One region of the Halomonas sp. KHS3 genome, then DNA from elsewhere that is predicted to be linked to it. Evidence: predicted binding sites of a transcription regulator. Region 1 holds the regulator's gene; each other region holds the start of a gene.
The links. The regulator PhoB, encoded in region 1, activates phosphate uptake and scavenging genes when phosphate is short. The targets are predictions, from matches to a motif close to TGTCATANNNNTGTCANA.
Positions count from the first base shown of each region.

Region 2: phnD (phosphate/phosphite/phosphonate ABC transporter substrate-binding protein) is a predicted target of PhoB. The motif match lies at 1,692-1,709, and genes of this name have one in related genera.
Region 3: RO22_RS15605 (PhoX family protein) is a predicted target of PhoB. The motif match lies at 1,792-1,809, and genes of this name have one in related genera.
Region 4: RO22_RS15800 (putative 2-aminoethylphosphonate ABC transporter substrate-binding protein) is a predicted target of PhoB. The motif match lies at 1,828-1,845, and genes of this name have one in related genera.

Region 1 covers NZ_JWHY01000001.1:348,065-351,717, forward strand. The annotation lists gene phoR (phosphate regulon sensor histidine kinase PhoR) at 1-1,144, opposite strand, end outside; gene phoB (phosphate regulon transcriptional regulator PhoB) at 1,147-1,836, opposite strand; gene ubiA (4-hydroxybenzoate octaprenyltransferase) at 1,962-2,852, opposite strand; gene RO22_RS01670 (chorismate--pyruvate lyase family protein) at 2,888-3,463, opposite strand; gene RO22_RS01675 (NAD(P)/FAD-dependent oxidoreductase) at 3,601-3,653, shown strand, end outside.
Region 2 covers NZ_JWHY01000008.1:192,318-195,970, forward strand. The annotation lists gene RO22_RS18110 (EAL domain-containing protein) at 1-1,629, shown strand, start outside; gene phnD (phosphate/phosphite/phosphonate ABC transporter substrate-binding protein) at 1,744-2,709, shown strand; gene phnC (phosphonate ABC transporter ATP-binding protein) at 2,787-3,647, shown strand; gene phnE (phosphonate ABC transporter, permease protein PhnE) at 3,644-3,653, shown strand, end outside.
Region 3 covers NZ_JWHY01000006.1:155,581-159,233, reverse strand. The annotation lists gene RO22_RS15615 (TonB-dependent receptor domain-containing protein) at 1-1,360, opposite strand, end outside; gene hemP (hemin uptake protein HemP) at 1,480-1,662, opposite strand; gene RO22_RS15605 (PhoX family protein) at 1,873-3,653, shown strand, end outside.
Region 4 covers NZ_JWHY01000006.1:204,348-208,000, forward strand. The annotation lists gene RO22_RS15795 (putative 2-aminoethylphosphonate ABC transporter ATP-binding protein) at 1-696, opposite strand, end outside; gene RO22_RS15800 (putative 2-aminoethylphosphonate ABC transporter substrate-binding protein) at 743-1,777, opposite strand; gene RO22_RS15805 (UTRA domain-containing protein) at 1,897-2,607, opposite strand; gene RO22_RS15810 (HAD family hydrolase) at 2,600-3,325, opposite strand; gene RO22_RS15815 (EAL domain-containing protein) at 3,428-3,653, opposite strand, start outside.

The DNA of each region.
Region 1 (3,653 bases):
TGCGCCCCTTATCAACCCGGTAAAAGCGTTCTGTTAGTCGGGGAATATGAACGGGATCAATCCCTTCACCGTTATCTTCCACATCGATATAGCCGCCACCAGTAGCGCTAGCTTTCCAGCGCAGGGTGATTTGGCTGCCAGCAGGCGTGTAGCGAACCGCATTAAAGGCAAGGTTAGAGACGGCGCTGCGAATCTCCTGTTCACTGCCTAACAGTCGGGCATCGCTCTCAAGGGCGACGGTAATGGTATGACGTTGATGCGATAGGGCCAGCGCATCATCACAAACGCTTTGCAGTAAAGGCTCGAGTGGCAGTGGATGATGATCTTGGCCGCCCTGGTCAATTTCCAAACGCGAGAGCAGCAATAAATCGTTGACCAGATTCTGCATCCGCTGGGTCTGTTCCTGCATTTGCTGAATACTACGTCCCAAGCGCGGCGGAAGCTGGTCGGAGATATCACTGTAGGTTTCCAAATAGCCGGAGAGAACGGTCAGCGGCGTACGTAACTCATGGGAAACGTTGGCGACAAAGTCGCGCCGCATCTGCTCAAGACGATGCAAGCGGGTGATATCGCGAGCCATCACTAAGCGTTCGTCGTCACCGTAGAGGGTAATTTGATACTGCAGGATTCGCCGTTCATCAATCGGTGAGGTGAGCGTTAACGGCTCACTGTAGTTACGCGAATTAAAATAGCTGATAAAGCCCGGGTCGCGCAGTAGGTTGGTAATGTGTTGACCACGATCATGGGCGGTTTGTAGCCCCAGCATGGCGGTGGCGGCGCTGTTCCACCACTCCAAATCACCGTGGCGATCAAGCATGACCACGCTATCACGCATTGCTTCAGACGACTCTTGAATACGTGCCAAAGTAGCCCGCAGACGGCTTTGGGTGATGCGCTGACTTTTTTGATAGCGGTATAAACGATCGAATAGCTCGCCCCACATCCCGCGAGCGGCAGGCGGTTCATCGTTAGGGTGGAGGGTGAGCCACAAATAGAGTTCGCGTAACTGTCGTAAGTGGTAAAACAGGCATCCCGCAAGCCCTGCTGCGAGCCCCAGCCCAGCCGAGCCCAACAGCCAGCCCAAGCAAGTGCCCAGCGTGGCCAGCCACGCTATTCGCCACAGCTCACGACTCCATAAACGCACATTTACACCCGTGCAGAGAAACGGTAACCGGTACCCCGAACCGTTTGGATCAGGTTTTGATGCACGTCACCCAGCGCTTTACGCAAGCGGCGGATATGCACATCGACCGTGCGCTCTTCAACGTAAACATTGCCGCCCCACACTTGGTCAAGCAGCTGGCTACGTGTGTAAGCGCGCTCTTGGTGAGTCATAAAAAACTGCAGCAAACGGTACTCGGTGGGGCCCATTTCCAGCGCTTTGCCGTGGGCACTTACCCGGTGGCTCACCGGATCAAGCAGCAGGCCGTTAATCTCAATCGGGTCTTCAACGCCACGTGGCGTCGCACGGCGCAGCACCGCTTTTAGCCGTGCCACCAATTCCCGGGGTGAAAAAGGCTTGGTGATATAGTCATCGGCACCGGCTTCAAGCCCTTGAATTTTATTATCCTCTTCGCCTTTCGCGGTGAGCATAATAATCGGGATTTCAGCGGTGGTTTCTTCACGCTTTAGGCGTCTCGCCAGCTCAATACCGCTAGTGCCGGGCATCATCCAGTCCAGCAGCAGTAAATCGGGTTGGTGGTCGACCACCATGGCATGGGCATCCTGGGCGTTATCCGCTTCGAGCACGCGATAGTCAGCCATTTCCAGCGCTACCGCGATCATCTCGCGAATCGACGCCTCATCATCGACAATCAGAACGGTCTTGGCGGTCATACCAGAGCCTCACGGTGTTCAAAGAAACTAGTTCAAAGAAAAACAGTTCAAAGATAAACAGATCAATGACATGTCAGTGACGATAACACCATGACTTGATGACAATTACATGACAATCGCCTCGATCAGCCAGCCGCAGGCCACCAACTTAGCGCGATACCGGCAAAAATCAGCAGTCCCGACCAGTGATTATTGAGAAACGCCTGGAAGCAGGCATCCCGCTCCTGGTCGCGAATTAAGCGCTGCTGATGCAGAAAAGTCGCTGCCATTGCCGCTAGCCCTAACCAGAAGAAACCACCTAAACCAACCCACCAGCCTACCCAAGCCAGCAACCCCAGGGTGGCTAGCTGGAGTAAGCCGATAATCAAACGATCCGCATTTCCAAACAGCACGGCCGTCGATTTAATGCCAATTTTTAAATCGTCGTCGCGATCGACCATGGCGTACTGGGTATCGTAGGCCACTGTCCAGCACACATTAGCGCAGAATAGCAGCCATGCTTCCAGCGGCACGTGGCCGAGCACGGCGCCAAAAGCCATCGGAATTGCCCAGGAAAAAGCCGCGCCCAGCACCACCTGAGGAAAGTGGGTATAGCGCTTCATAAACGGATAAATAATCGCCAGCAGCACCCCGCCCAGCGAGAGCAGCACCGTAAACCAGTTGGTCAGTAATACCAGAATAAACGCAGCGGCCACCAGGGCGATAAACAGCAGTTGAGCTTCGGTTTCGCTGATACGGCCCGTCGCTAGCGGACGTTGTTTTGTGCGTTTCACATGCCCATCGAAGTGGCGATCCGCATAGTCATTGACCACGCAGCCCGCAGCGCGCATCACATAAACGCCGGCCACAAAAATCAGCAGCACATTTCGCCCTGGTACACCTTCCGCAGCCACCCATAATGCCCACAGCGTCGGCCACATCAAAAGCCATGTGCCTATCGGCCGATTCAAGCGCATCAGCTGTAAAAAATCTGCCACGCGAGCCCATCCCTTCGGCCGCAACAGTGAACGATCCATGCTTACCTCACGAAGAATAAGATGCAGGCGCTAGCCTAGCGCGAAGGCAGGCCAAGATCATCCGCCATCGCCGTCAAAAAATACTCTTGCACTAATAATGACAGACTGCCGTGCTTACAGCCGTGATAAAAAACAGAGCGCCTTCCCCAGGCACAGCCTTCCTGTATGCCGTTGACGCTAGCAAACTGGGGGGAATGCGTCGTTACTTCCAATGGCCCACGCACTAAACCCGGCTGGCGAAATAGCCAACTACCTAGCGAGCGCTCGCCCAAGCACTCTAGCCGTTGGCCCTTTACCTGTGAGAGCGGGGCGACCGAGCGCGCCACCACCCATGGCGTTCCATCTAAGCACAGCGCCACTTCCCGCAGCCAGGCGTAACGCTTGGCACCAATGCCCAGCGCCTGAGCCTCATCCTGGCGCGGCCAACCAACCCCCTGGCGCAGCAGTCGTACTCGAAACGGCTTCTCGCCACCTGCGACCATTAAGCGGGCGGTTAACGAGTCGGTGGAGGCAACCCACTGCCACCAGGAAGCACTCATCGCCGGGCGCGCCGCATCAATCGGGCGCCAGCGGGAAAATAGAGGAGTTTGCCGAAAAGCAGCAGCCGTCACCGAGTTCTCCAGGGCAATTAACGGGTTGGCTAGTGTAACATGGGCACTGAAAGGCTTTTGTTTCAGCAACTTTTTTAACGACTCGGTTTAGCGCTTCTTTTTTCGCAATCTTATTTAGCAACTTTTTTGGTGTCTGCATGCCCGCCACCCAAACACAAAAAACGTCTTCTCACGCTGCGCTAGTGATTAT
Region 2 (3,653 bases), on a different contig from region 1:
AAAACATCGCCGCTTCACTCGCCGTTACGACTGTTTGAAGTAGCCACTCAGGCCGGAAAGCTGGTGGAATTAGATATACTCTGCCGACGGTTAGCCATCTACCGCTTTGCAGAGCTCGATCTGCCGGGCCTGCTGTTTCTTAACGTTATGCCGTTGACGATCGTAGAGCGTGATTTTCGCGAAGGCTTAACGCTTGGCTTTATTCGTGACAGCGGCTTGCCCCCAGAGCGGGTGGTGATCGAGCTCACTGAACACGTGCCAATCCACGACTACGAGCTAATGCGCCAAGCGGTGGATCACTACCGCACCATGGGCTTCCAGGTGGCGCTGGATGACCTCGGTGCAGGTCACTCAAGCCTGCGCCACTGGTCGGAGCTGCGCCCGGATTTCGTTAAACTCGACCGACACTTTATCTCCGGCATTGACCAGGATCCTGCCAAGCGAGAGTTCCTGCGTTCGATTCTCGATGTGGCGCGTAGCCTGGACTGCCAAGTGATCGCCGAAGGGGTGGAGACCGCTGCTGAGCATCTTTGCTTGTGGGAACTCGACCGTGGGCTCGCACTACTACAAGGCTTCTATTTCGCCCGACCCAACCAGCAGCCGCCTTTAGAACTCAATATGGTGCTGCCAGCGAGCACCCAATTAAAAAGCACTGCGGGTCGCACCACGCGCTCGATTTTACGGGCTACCGATGCCATAACTACGGATTGCGCAGTGCCGTATATCTCCGAGCGATTTCGCCAACAACCCAGTTTGCGCTGTGTGGCCGTGCTGGAGAATGGTAAGCCCGTGGCGGTGGTGCGACGCAACTCGTTTTTAACTCTATTTACCAACCCCTATAGCCATTCGCTTTATGCCAAGCGCCGTGTGCTGGACGTTGCTGATGCACGCATGCTGGTGGCCGAAGCGGATACTCCGCTTGAGATTTTGAGTCAGAAGTTGACCGACAGCCGGGATATTGAGCAAGAGGACTTTGTCATCGTTAACGCTAACGGAGACTACCTGGGGATGGGCAATATCGTTGACCTTTTGCGTGAGATTACCGCGATTCAGGTGCGCCAAGCGCGGCATGCCAACCCGCTCACCGGCCTGCCGGGTAATATCCTGATCAATGAAACACTGGCGGCTTATTTGGCCTCCGGGCATGGGTTTGCTGCGGCCTATGTTGACTTGGATAACTTTAAAGCCTTCAACGATGCCTATGGCTACGCCCGAGGTGACCACATCATCATTTCGCTATCGCGGCTGCTGCAAGCACAGGTAGAGAATGCCGGGGGCTTTATTGGCCATATTGGCGGCGATGATTTTATGATGTTGCTGCCGCTTGAGTACTGGGAAAGTGTTTGTCAGCAAATTCTACACTCATTCGAGGTGATGGCTCCGGGCTTCTATGAAGAGGCTGACCGCCTTCAGGGCGGGATTCACATCGAAAACCGTCAAAATAGAATGACGTTTTTTCCCTTTGTGAGCGTCTCGATTGCGGTAAAACCCATCCATGATACGACTACCTGCCAATCGCTGGATATCGCAGGCGAGCTTTCTGAGCTGAAGCACCAGGCGAAAAAAATTCCCGGTAACAGCCTGTTTGTAGAGCGCCGCGGTCACGAGGCTTTTCAAGCTGTAGATTAACTGTCCTTCGCCAAAACGTCACGAAGTGGTCATATAAGTGCCCCATTTTTGTCATCTGGAGTCGTCAGGATGTTGTCATCTTTTAATAACTCTACAGAACGCTACAGGTGACCCATGCAGACATTATCCCTCTCCCGCACGTTAATCAGTGCCGCCGTTGCCAGTGCCTTCGCCTTGGTCGCAGTGAACGCCTCTGCGGATCTTTCATCGCGCTATGTGGATAACGATGGCGATATGGTCGCCGATGTTCCCAGCGACGAGTCACAGTGGGTGGATCCGGATACCTTGGTGTTTGCTTATACGCCGGTTGAAGATCCTGCGGTTTACGCTGATGTCTGGTCTGGTTTTTTGGATCACCTGAGCGAAGCCACCGGCAAAAAAGTGCAGTTTTTCCCGGTGCAGTCCAATGCTGCCCAGCAGGAAGCGCTGCGCGCTGGCCGTCTCCACGTAGCCGGTTTCAATACCGGTGGCGTACCGGTCGCGGTTAACTGCGGTGGTTTCCGCCCCTTCGCCATGATGGCCGCGGAAGATGGCAGTTTTGGCTATGAAATGGAGATCATTACCTACCCCGGAAGCGGCATTGAAGCCGTTGAAGACTTGCAGGGTCGCCAACTAGCGTTTACCTCAGAAACCTCTAACTCTGGCTTCCGCGCCCCCTCTGCGCTGCTGCGCTCTGAGTACGGTATGGAAGCGGGGGAAGATTTTGAGACCGCTTTCTCTGGTTCTCACGACAACTCAATTCTCGGCGTGGTCAACGAAGACTACGACGCGGCGGCGATTGCTAACTCCGTGGGCAAGCGGATGATTTCCCGCGGTGTAGTGAACGAAGGTGATTACGACATTATCTACACCTCACAAACCTTCCCCACCACCGCTTACGGGCTGGCGAATAACCTGAACCCGGAACTTGCCGAGAAGATTCAGGATGCGTTCTTCAGCTACGACTGGGAAGGCACGGCCCTAGAGTCGGAATTCGCCAACTCCGGCGAAGCGCAGTTTATTCCGATTACTTATCAGGATAACTGGGCGGTTATTCGCACTATCGCTGACGCCAACGGCGTGACCTACGACTGCGATTAATCTTTAAGCAGTACCCCAATACGATCGGCCAGGAGGGCAACCTTCTGGCCGAACCGCTATGTAGATGAGGCACTTCCATGTTGACACTCACCGGCGTTGGTAAACGTTACCCTACCGGGGATCGAGCGCTGACGGATATTGAACTAACGCTGCCCAAAGGCCAAGTGATGGCGCTGATTGGCCCATCTGGCGCGGGTAAAAGCACACTGATTCGCTGTGTGAACCGGTTGGTTGAGCCTACTCAGGGCAGTATTCGCTTGGACGGCACGGAACTGACGAAGCTCTCGGGACATAAGCTGCGTCATGCCCGCCGCTCCATGGGAATGATTTTTCAAGAGTATGCGTTAGTAGACCGCCTAACCGTGATGGAAAACGTGCTTTCAGGTCAGCTCGGTTACGTGGGCTTTTGGCGCAGCTTCCTGCGCCGCTACCCGCAGGAGGCTGTGATTGAAGCCTTCCGTCTATTGGAGCGAGTGGGGTTGCCGCATGCCATCGATAAACGTGCCGATGCCCTGTCTGGCGGCCAGCGCCAGCGGGTGGGTATCGCCAGGGCGCTCCTGCAAAGTCCTAAGCTGTTGCTGGTGGATGAACCCACCGCCAGCCTTGACCCAAAAACTTCGCGCCAAATCATGCGTTTGATTCGTGAGCTGTGCGCAGAGCGCGAACTGGCGGCGATCATCAATATTCACGACGTAGCGCTGGCCCAGCAATTTGCTGACCGCATTGTCGGCCTGCGGGCGGGTGAAATCGTCTTTGATGGCCTTCCCAGCGACCTCACCAGCGAGATCCTCACCACGATTTACGGTGAAGAGGACTGGGACACCACGCCTGAACCAATGGACGATGAAGTCAGCGGCGATGAGGCGACTAACACTGCTCCGATTAATCCTCCCTACGCGCGGGTGATGTCGTCAATCGAAGCGGGGGCAGCACGATGAGCGAGC
Region 3 (3,653 bases), on a different contig from region 1:
CGCAGAAACCGGCAAAGTGGCGCTCGTTGGCGTAAAGCTCGGATAGGCTAGGAGCGCGGAAGGCCTCAGCGTAGCCCGAAAACAGCATCAAGGCGTCATCGGGCCGCCAGGCAAGACGAAAGCGCGGTGACACTTGGTCGTGGACGCTATCGGATTCATTTTGGCCGCTGGCGTCGTAACGGTCGTAGCGGGCTCCCAGGCCAATATCAAACTGCCCGGCGCCGCCATCGGCTAAATAGCGCCCAGCGGTAAGAGTAGTGTCGAGATAGGCTGACTGGGTATCGATATCGGCTTTAGGAAAGCCATTCGCTTCGCCATCTGGCCGTTGGCGGGCCTGCTCCAATTCGGCGCCGAACACCAGCGTTTGCGAAAGCCAGCCGTGATCCATGGTGTGGAAGCCGTCGCTCTGAAGACCGGCCCGCTCTAGGGTACGGTTGGCCTGGGGCTCGTCGATATCCTGCTGGCTAAAGGTAAGCTGCGAGGTGACTTCGGTGGCAGCGCTGGGCTGCCAGCGGTGGCCCAACTGGACGTTGTTGCTTTCCATATCGCGATCGCGCAGCGGATTGCTGGCATCGGTTGAAAGCTGCTGTGGGTTGGCGGGCTGGGTGGCGCGTTCGTCGTAGTGCTGCCAGCTGATAAATAGCCGCTGGTCGTCGCTTGTCTCCCAACCGCCTTTTAGCAGCAGGCTATTGAGGGAGGCATCCTCTTCGGCTTCATCGCCCCCCGCGCGGCGAATATCGCCGGATTCACTGCGGCCGATTGAAAACAGGCCATCCACCTGGCCGTTGGCGGTATTGCGGCGGCCGAAGCCAGTCAGGCTCCCCCGCATTTCGTCGCTGGCCGTCGCACCGCCTACGGAAAGGCGTACGCCGCTATCTTCGCCGGGGGCAAGCAGGTCGTTGGCATTCACACTGGTGAAGCTGACGACACCGCCCATGGCATTGCTGCCGTATAAGCTGGAGAGCGCACCGCGTGCTATCTGTACTTCTTGAATCAAGCCAGGGTCGAGAAAGAAGTTACCGATGTGGCCGGTGGAGATATCCTGACGAACGCCATCCAAACGTACCAGCACACCTTTGCTGCCAAAACCGCGCATACTTAAGGTTTGGCCATTTCGGCGCCCTTGGCCAGCCACATGCAGGCCGGGTTGGCGGCTAAGCACGTCTTCAACCCGGCTGGCGGTGGCCAGCACAGCATCATCACGATCAATAATATCGATAATCAGTGGTGCCCGTGAAAGGTCCGTAGGTGCTCGGGTGCCGGTGACCGTCACTGGGTTAAGCTCGGCGTCGTCTGCTTGGGCGGTTAACAGTGGAAGCAGCGTTAAAAAGAGGCCACCAAAATCGCGTGTGTGGTTCATAAGCCAGAGATTTCCAACAGGGATAAGTGGAAGAGGTCGCTGGCTGGGTGCGATGGGCTACCTGGCTGGCTTTGCTGTATAAGTCTTTAAATTAATCAGGGGCTGAAATATTAAGAGCTTTAGGCGGTAAGAATTAACTTGCCGCTTTTAGTACGGCGCAACACATAGCGGCGCTGTTCATGGTGGATAACCAACTGGTCTGAGTTGCCAAGTAATTCTTTGCTATTCACCTCGTGGGCCACCTCGCGGGTCGTCGAGGCCGACGTATCTCCCTGGCCAGTGCCCTTAGCGGGTAACTGCATGAGAGAGTAACTCCTGTGTTAATGATAACTATTAGCGTTAATTTAGCAGAGTTGCAGACATCCCTCAATAGGGTTTGGGGAGTAAAAGTGACTAGCATTCGACCTTTCTTCATCTAAATGCAGGCGCTCCGTCATCGTGCTGTCATTAAGCTTCTTTAGTGTCTCGTAACGTTCAATCGTTGACCTACAAACGATCAGGGGGAGACTAAAATGAGTAAAGAGATCGAAGATCATCGCCTGTTTAACCACAGCGGCAACCAACCTTTCGCGGAAGTATTGGCGCGTCATGTATCCCGGCGTGATGTGATGCGCGGTGGTTTGAGCATGGCGGCTGCCTCGATGCTTAGTTTTGGTGGCGCTGCTCAAGCGCTTGCCTCAAGCAGCAGCCAAAAAACACCCCTGACACTGGCGTTTGAGGCGGTTCAAGGATCACGCACCGATGCCGTGGTGGTGCCGGAAGGTTATGTGGCCCAAGTCTTGGTGCCGTGGGGCACGCCGCTGAACCAAAATGTTACCTGGCAGCCTGAACAGCCGATGACCGCTGAGCGTCAGGCGGAGAGTGTGGGCATGCACCATGACGGCATGGCCGGTTTTGCCCTGGATACCGACAACGCCTCGCGCCGTTTTGTGCTGGCGCTCAACAATGAGTATATCGACCAAGCCGCGCTATGGGCGCCGCAAGGAGGCCCCACTAATGCGGATGAGGGCCAGCGGCCAGCAGCTGAGTCGCGCACTGAGATCAACGCTCACGGTGTCACCCTTGTTGAGGTCGAAAAGAACGCCAGCGGCCAATGGGCGCATGTGCCGGGTTCGCGTTATAACCGTCGCCTCACCAGTGCGACGGTGATGGAACTTTCCGGGCCAGTGGCGGGCAGTGACTACGTCAAAACGCGCTTTTCGCCTGAGGGTACCCAAACCCGTGGTACCAACAATAACTGTGGTAACGGGGTAACTCCCTGGGGCACCTATATTGCCTGTGAAGAGAACTGGCCCAATGTGTTCGTTAATCATGGCGAACGCTTCCAGGACGACGCGCGGATTGGTATTCCCACCGCTAAAAGCCGCTATGGTTGGGATACTTCGGCGGGAGACGCCTCTGAACAGAATGACGAATTTGCTCGCTTCGACATTACCCCGCGCGGCGAGCGTGCTGAAGATGATTATCGCAACGAAGCACGCACGTTCGGCTACCAGGTGGAGGTCGACCCCTATAGTGATGCATTGGCGGTTAAGCGTACGGCACTTGGCCGTTTCCGCCATGAAGGGTGTTGGTTAGGCAAGCTGGAAGCCGGTCAGCCAGTGGTTTACTACTCGGGGCACGATTCCCGCAACGAGTACGTATATAAATATGTTTCTGATGCTGCCTGGGATCCCGCCGATGCCAACCGCCCAGGTAAAGAGTACGATCGTCTTGCCATTGGCAACAAATATTTGGATAACGGCACCCTCTATGTGGCTCGTTTCCATGCCGATGGCAGCGGTGAGTGGCTACCGCTAACGCCTAGTGCTCAAACGCGCGATGGTCGCACGCTGGCGGCGGCGTTGGGGCTAGCCGACGACGATGCGGCAGGTATCATCATCAACACCTGCGATGCAGCGGATTTGTTGGGTGCCACGCCAATGGACCGCCCTGAGTGGGCTTCCGTCGATCCTGCCTCCGGCGAGGTGTATCTCACCCTAACCAATAACACTCAGCGTACCGCTGAAGAGACAACCCCAACTTACACTAATGACGGTGAGCATCTGGAACAAGTAGGTGTTGGTTACGATTTAGCGCCCACCAATGCCGCCAACCCTCGCGCCAATAACGAAGCAGGGCATATTATTCGCTGGCGCGAAAGCCGGTTGCCCAACGCCTTTACTTGGGAGGTGTTTGTGTTTGGCGCGGCCGCTGACGATGCCGATAATCACTCGGGCCTGACAGAAATGAATCAGTTCGCCAGCCCCGATGGGCTCTGGTTCGACGAGCGAGAGGACGGTCAGGGTATCCT
Region 4 (3,653 bases), on a different contig from region 1:
GATCACGCCGTGGTTCATCACCACGATGCGGTCGGCCATGGTGAGCGCCTCTTCCTGGTCGTGGGTCACCATGATGGTGGTCACCCCGAGGCGCGCCTGCAGAGCTTTAATCTGGCTGCGCAGATGGCCCCGCACCCGGGCGTCCAACGCCGAAAGCGGCTCGTCCAGCAGCAGCAGGCCAGGCTCGGTGGCCAATGCCCGCGCCAGCGCCACGCGCTGCTGCTGCCCGCCGGAAAGCGCCGCCGGGTACTTGTTTTCGCTGCCCGTCAAGTTCACCAGCGCGAGCAGCTCACCCACCCGTGCTTGGATGCGTGACCGCTCTACCCGCCGGTTGCGCAACCCATAGGCCACGTTGTTGAACACCGTGAGGTTGGGAAACAGCGCATAGGACTGGAACACAATGCCGAAATCCCGCGCCTGGGTGGGCAGCGTGGAGATATCCTTGTCACGCTGAATAAGCGTTCCCGTCGTTTGCTGGGTCAGCCCTGCAATCGTACGCAGCAGGGTGGTTTTGCCACAGCCGGAGGGGCCCAAAAAGCAGACAAATTCGCCCTCGTTAATGGTCAGGGAAATGTTGTCCAGTGCAGTAAAGGTACCAAAACGCTTGGTCACCGCTTCAATGCGTAAATGGGGCGTCGTGGGGGTCATCACTGTCGGCGCGTCGGCCGCCAGCAGCGATGTCATTGTCGTGTGCATAACATCTCCATGCCCCGGCACACTGGCCGGGGCAACTGATCGCGGCTTATTGCTCGGTTTTACCATCGTAGCGACGCTGCCACTCGGCCAGCACGCGTTCGCGATTGACGGCAGCCCACTGGAAGTCGGCGTCGATCATGCGGTCAGTAATATCGGAGGGGTAGTTTTCAATCGGCTGTGCTACACCTGGGTAGGCCACCACTGCATAGCCTTCGTTATAGAGTTCGTTGGCCTCGCGGGAGATTGCCCAGTCCATCAGCGTTTGCGCGGCTTCCTGCTTGTCGGTACCGGCCATAATAGCGGCTGCCTCCATATCCCAGCCCAGCCCTTCTTCAGGGAAGATAACTTCAATAGGCGCACCCTGGGACTTCAAGCGCGCACCGCGGAAAGCAAATGACACGCCCACCACGGTTTCACCGGTGGCCGCCAGGCTGCAGGGAGCAGAGCCAGAATGAGTGTAACGGGCAATGTTGTTATGCAGGCGATCCATATAATCCCAGCCCTGATCCTCTTCCCATAGCTGCAGCCAGCTGGCCACATCCAGGTAGCCGGTACCCGACGAGTTGGGGTTAGGCATAATCACATGGCCTTCAAACTCTGGCTGGGTGAGATCTTCCCAAGAGGTCGGCATCGGCACGCCCTGGCGCTCGCCCTCAATGGTGTTGTAGCAAATAGCAGCGACCCAGGCGTCCATACCCACCCAAGCCGGGTCTTCACCATCACGATAGGCCACATCGACAAATTTGGGGTCGAGATTCTCAACGCCAGCGGGAGCGTAGCGCTCCAGCATGCCCTCCTCTTCCAACACCAGCAGGCTGGTAGCGGCCAGGCCCCAGATCACGTCAGCCTGGGGATTGTCTTTCTCGGCCAGCAGGCGGGCGGTAATCACGCCGGTGGAGTCGCGCACCCAGTTAATCTCGATATCCGGGTGCGCCGCGCTGAAGCGTTCGGCGTATTTTTGCAGGTCATCTGACTCAACGGCGGTATACACGGTTAATTCAGTGGCCTGGGCGTTTGAAGCAAGTGCAACGGCTGCGGCACCTGCAAGCAAGGTGGAGGGGAATAAACGGCGTGGCATCATGATGGTGGGCTCCTGGCTAATTGGTATAGACCAGAAGTCTGCAGGCTTTAAATGACACTGCGATGACGCTTGTTTGACCGTTTTTTTAACTGATGATGACCACGACTAGGTCGTTTCCGCTAGCGCTGACCGGATAGCTCCACACTGATACACAGCGAATCGTGCAGCCAGTGCTCTTCATCAAACTCAATAGGGCGCTGCTGGTCGTCTAAAATGGCACGGTTAATATTTAACCCGGCAGTGCCGGGCGCAACGAATAGCTCTTCGGCATCCATTGGCGAAAGCGCTTCTGAGACCATGCGAATAGAGCGATTGGCCAGGTAGTGCCCCCAGCGCTCGCGCAACAGCCCCCAAAGCGATTGCCCACTATAGATATCTAGCAACTCTGGGGCACGCTCGGGCACCACCCACAGCGACTCCACCAGCACCGCGCGGTCATCCACGTAGCGGCGGCGGCGAATATGCTGAAACGGCTGGTCATCCGGCAGATTCAGTGCCCGCGCGGCAGGCAGATGGGCACGGGTTTCCAGCTTCAATACTGCCGTGCGTGGCTGCCGCCCCTGTGCACGTACATAGTCGTTAAAGCCCGCGTCACGGGTGGGGTCGTAAACTAAACGGGCGGGAGAAATAAACCAGCCGCGCCGGTTGCTGCGGTGGATTAAGCCCTCCATTTCCAACTGTGAAAGCGCTTGGCGCAGGGTCACACGAGTGGTGGCAAAGCGCTCGGCCAATGACCGCTCTGCAGGGAGCTTTCCTTCCCACAGGGCAGCATTTTGGTCGATCAAGGTACGAAGCTTTTCGGTTAACTTTAGATAGTAGGCATCAGACATGCGCCGATTTTCCTGGCAGAGCATTAGGTGACGAAGCGCTTGAGGGCGCCCGCCAGTCTAAGCGCCGCCAACCTTCAACGCTAGCCACCTCAGCGAGTACTGGATCGGGATTGACCGCTACAGGGCAATCCACGTACTGCAACAGCGGGAGGTCGTTGCGGGAGTCTGAGTAGAAAGTAGTGTGGCTAGGGGTGAACTGCTGCTCGGCCAACCACTGTTTTAAGCGCAGCACCTTACCGCCACGATAAGAAAAAATACCCTCGCTGCCGCCGGTATAGCGCGCGTCTTCATTGATACCGTGCTCCACGCTTAGCTCTACCGCCAGCACGTGTTCAATACCCAGAGTGGTCGCTATCGGCTCGACCAGATGCCGTGACGAGGCGGAAATCAGTACCAGGGTATCGCCTGCCTGGCGGTGCGCTTCCAGACAGGCCCAAGCTTGTTCAAAAATACGCGGTTGCAGGTGCGTGGCAACAAAGCGCTCGACCTCTTTTTGCACATCTCTCACTCTGCGCCCTCGCAGCGGTGCTAGGGTCATGGCCAAATACTCTTCAAGCTTTAGCTTCCCCGCGTGATAGGCCTGGTGCATTTTCTCCGCCCGCGCCATAAACGCTTCGGCATCGCTGATCCAGCCTTGCTCTATCATCCATAAATTCCAGCGGTCGCTGCAGTCTCCGTCCAGGAGGGTGTCGTCAAGATCAAACAGGGCCAGGCGCATGGGAGCACTCCTTTCATCGCGGGTTGGCGGCGCGTAGGGTATGCCAAAGGTGATGACAGGACGATGACGCTAATAGAAGACGACGATGAGCAAACTAGAAGACTAAGTAGTTAACCACTGCGTCGCAAACTCATCGGCAGGCAGCGGGCGGCCAAACCAGTACCCTTGTGCCTCATTGCAACCCATTGCGGCAAGCAAATTCGCTTGGTCGCGCGTTTCAACGCCTTCCGCCACGGTTTTCATCTCTAGCGCTTTTGCCATGGCGATGATGGCCTGAACAATGGTGCGGTCATTTTTGTTTTCGAGCATTTCACGCACAAAGGAAATA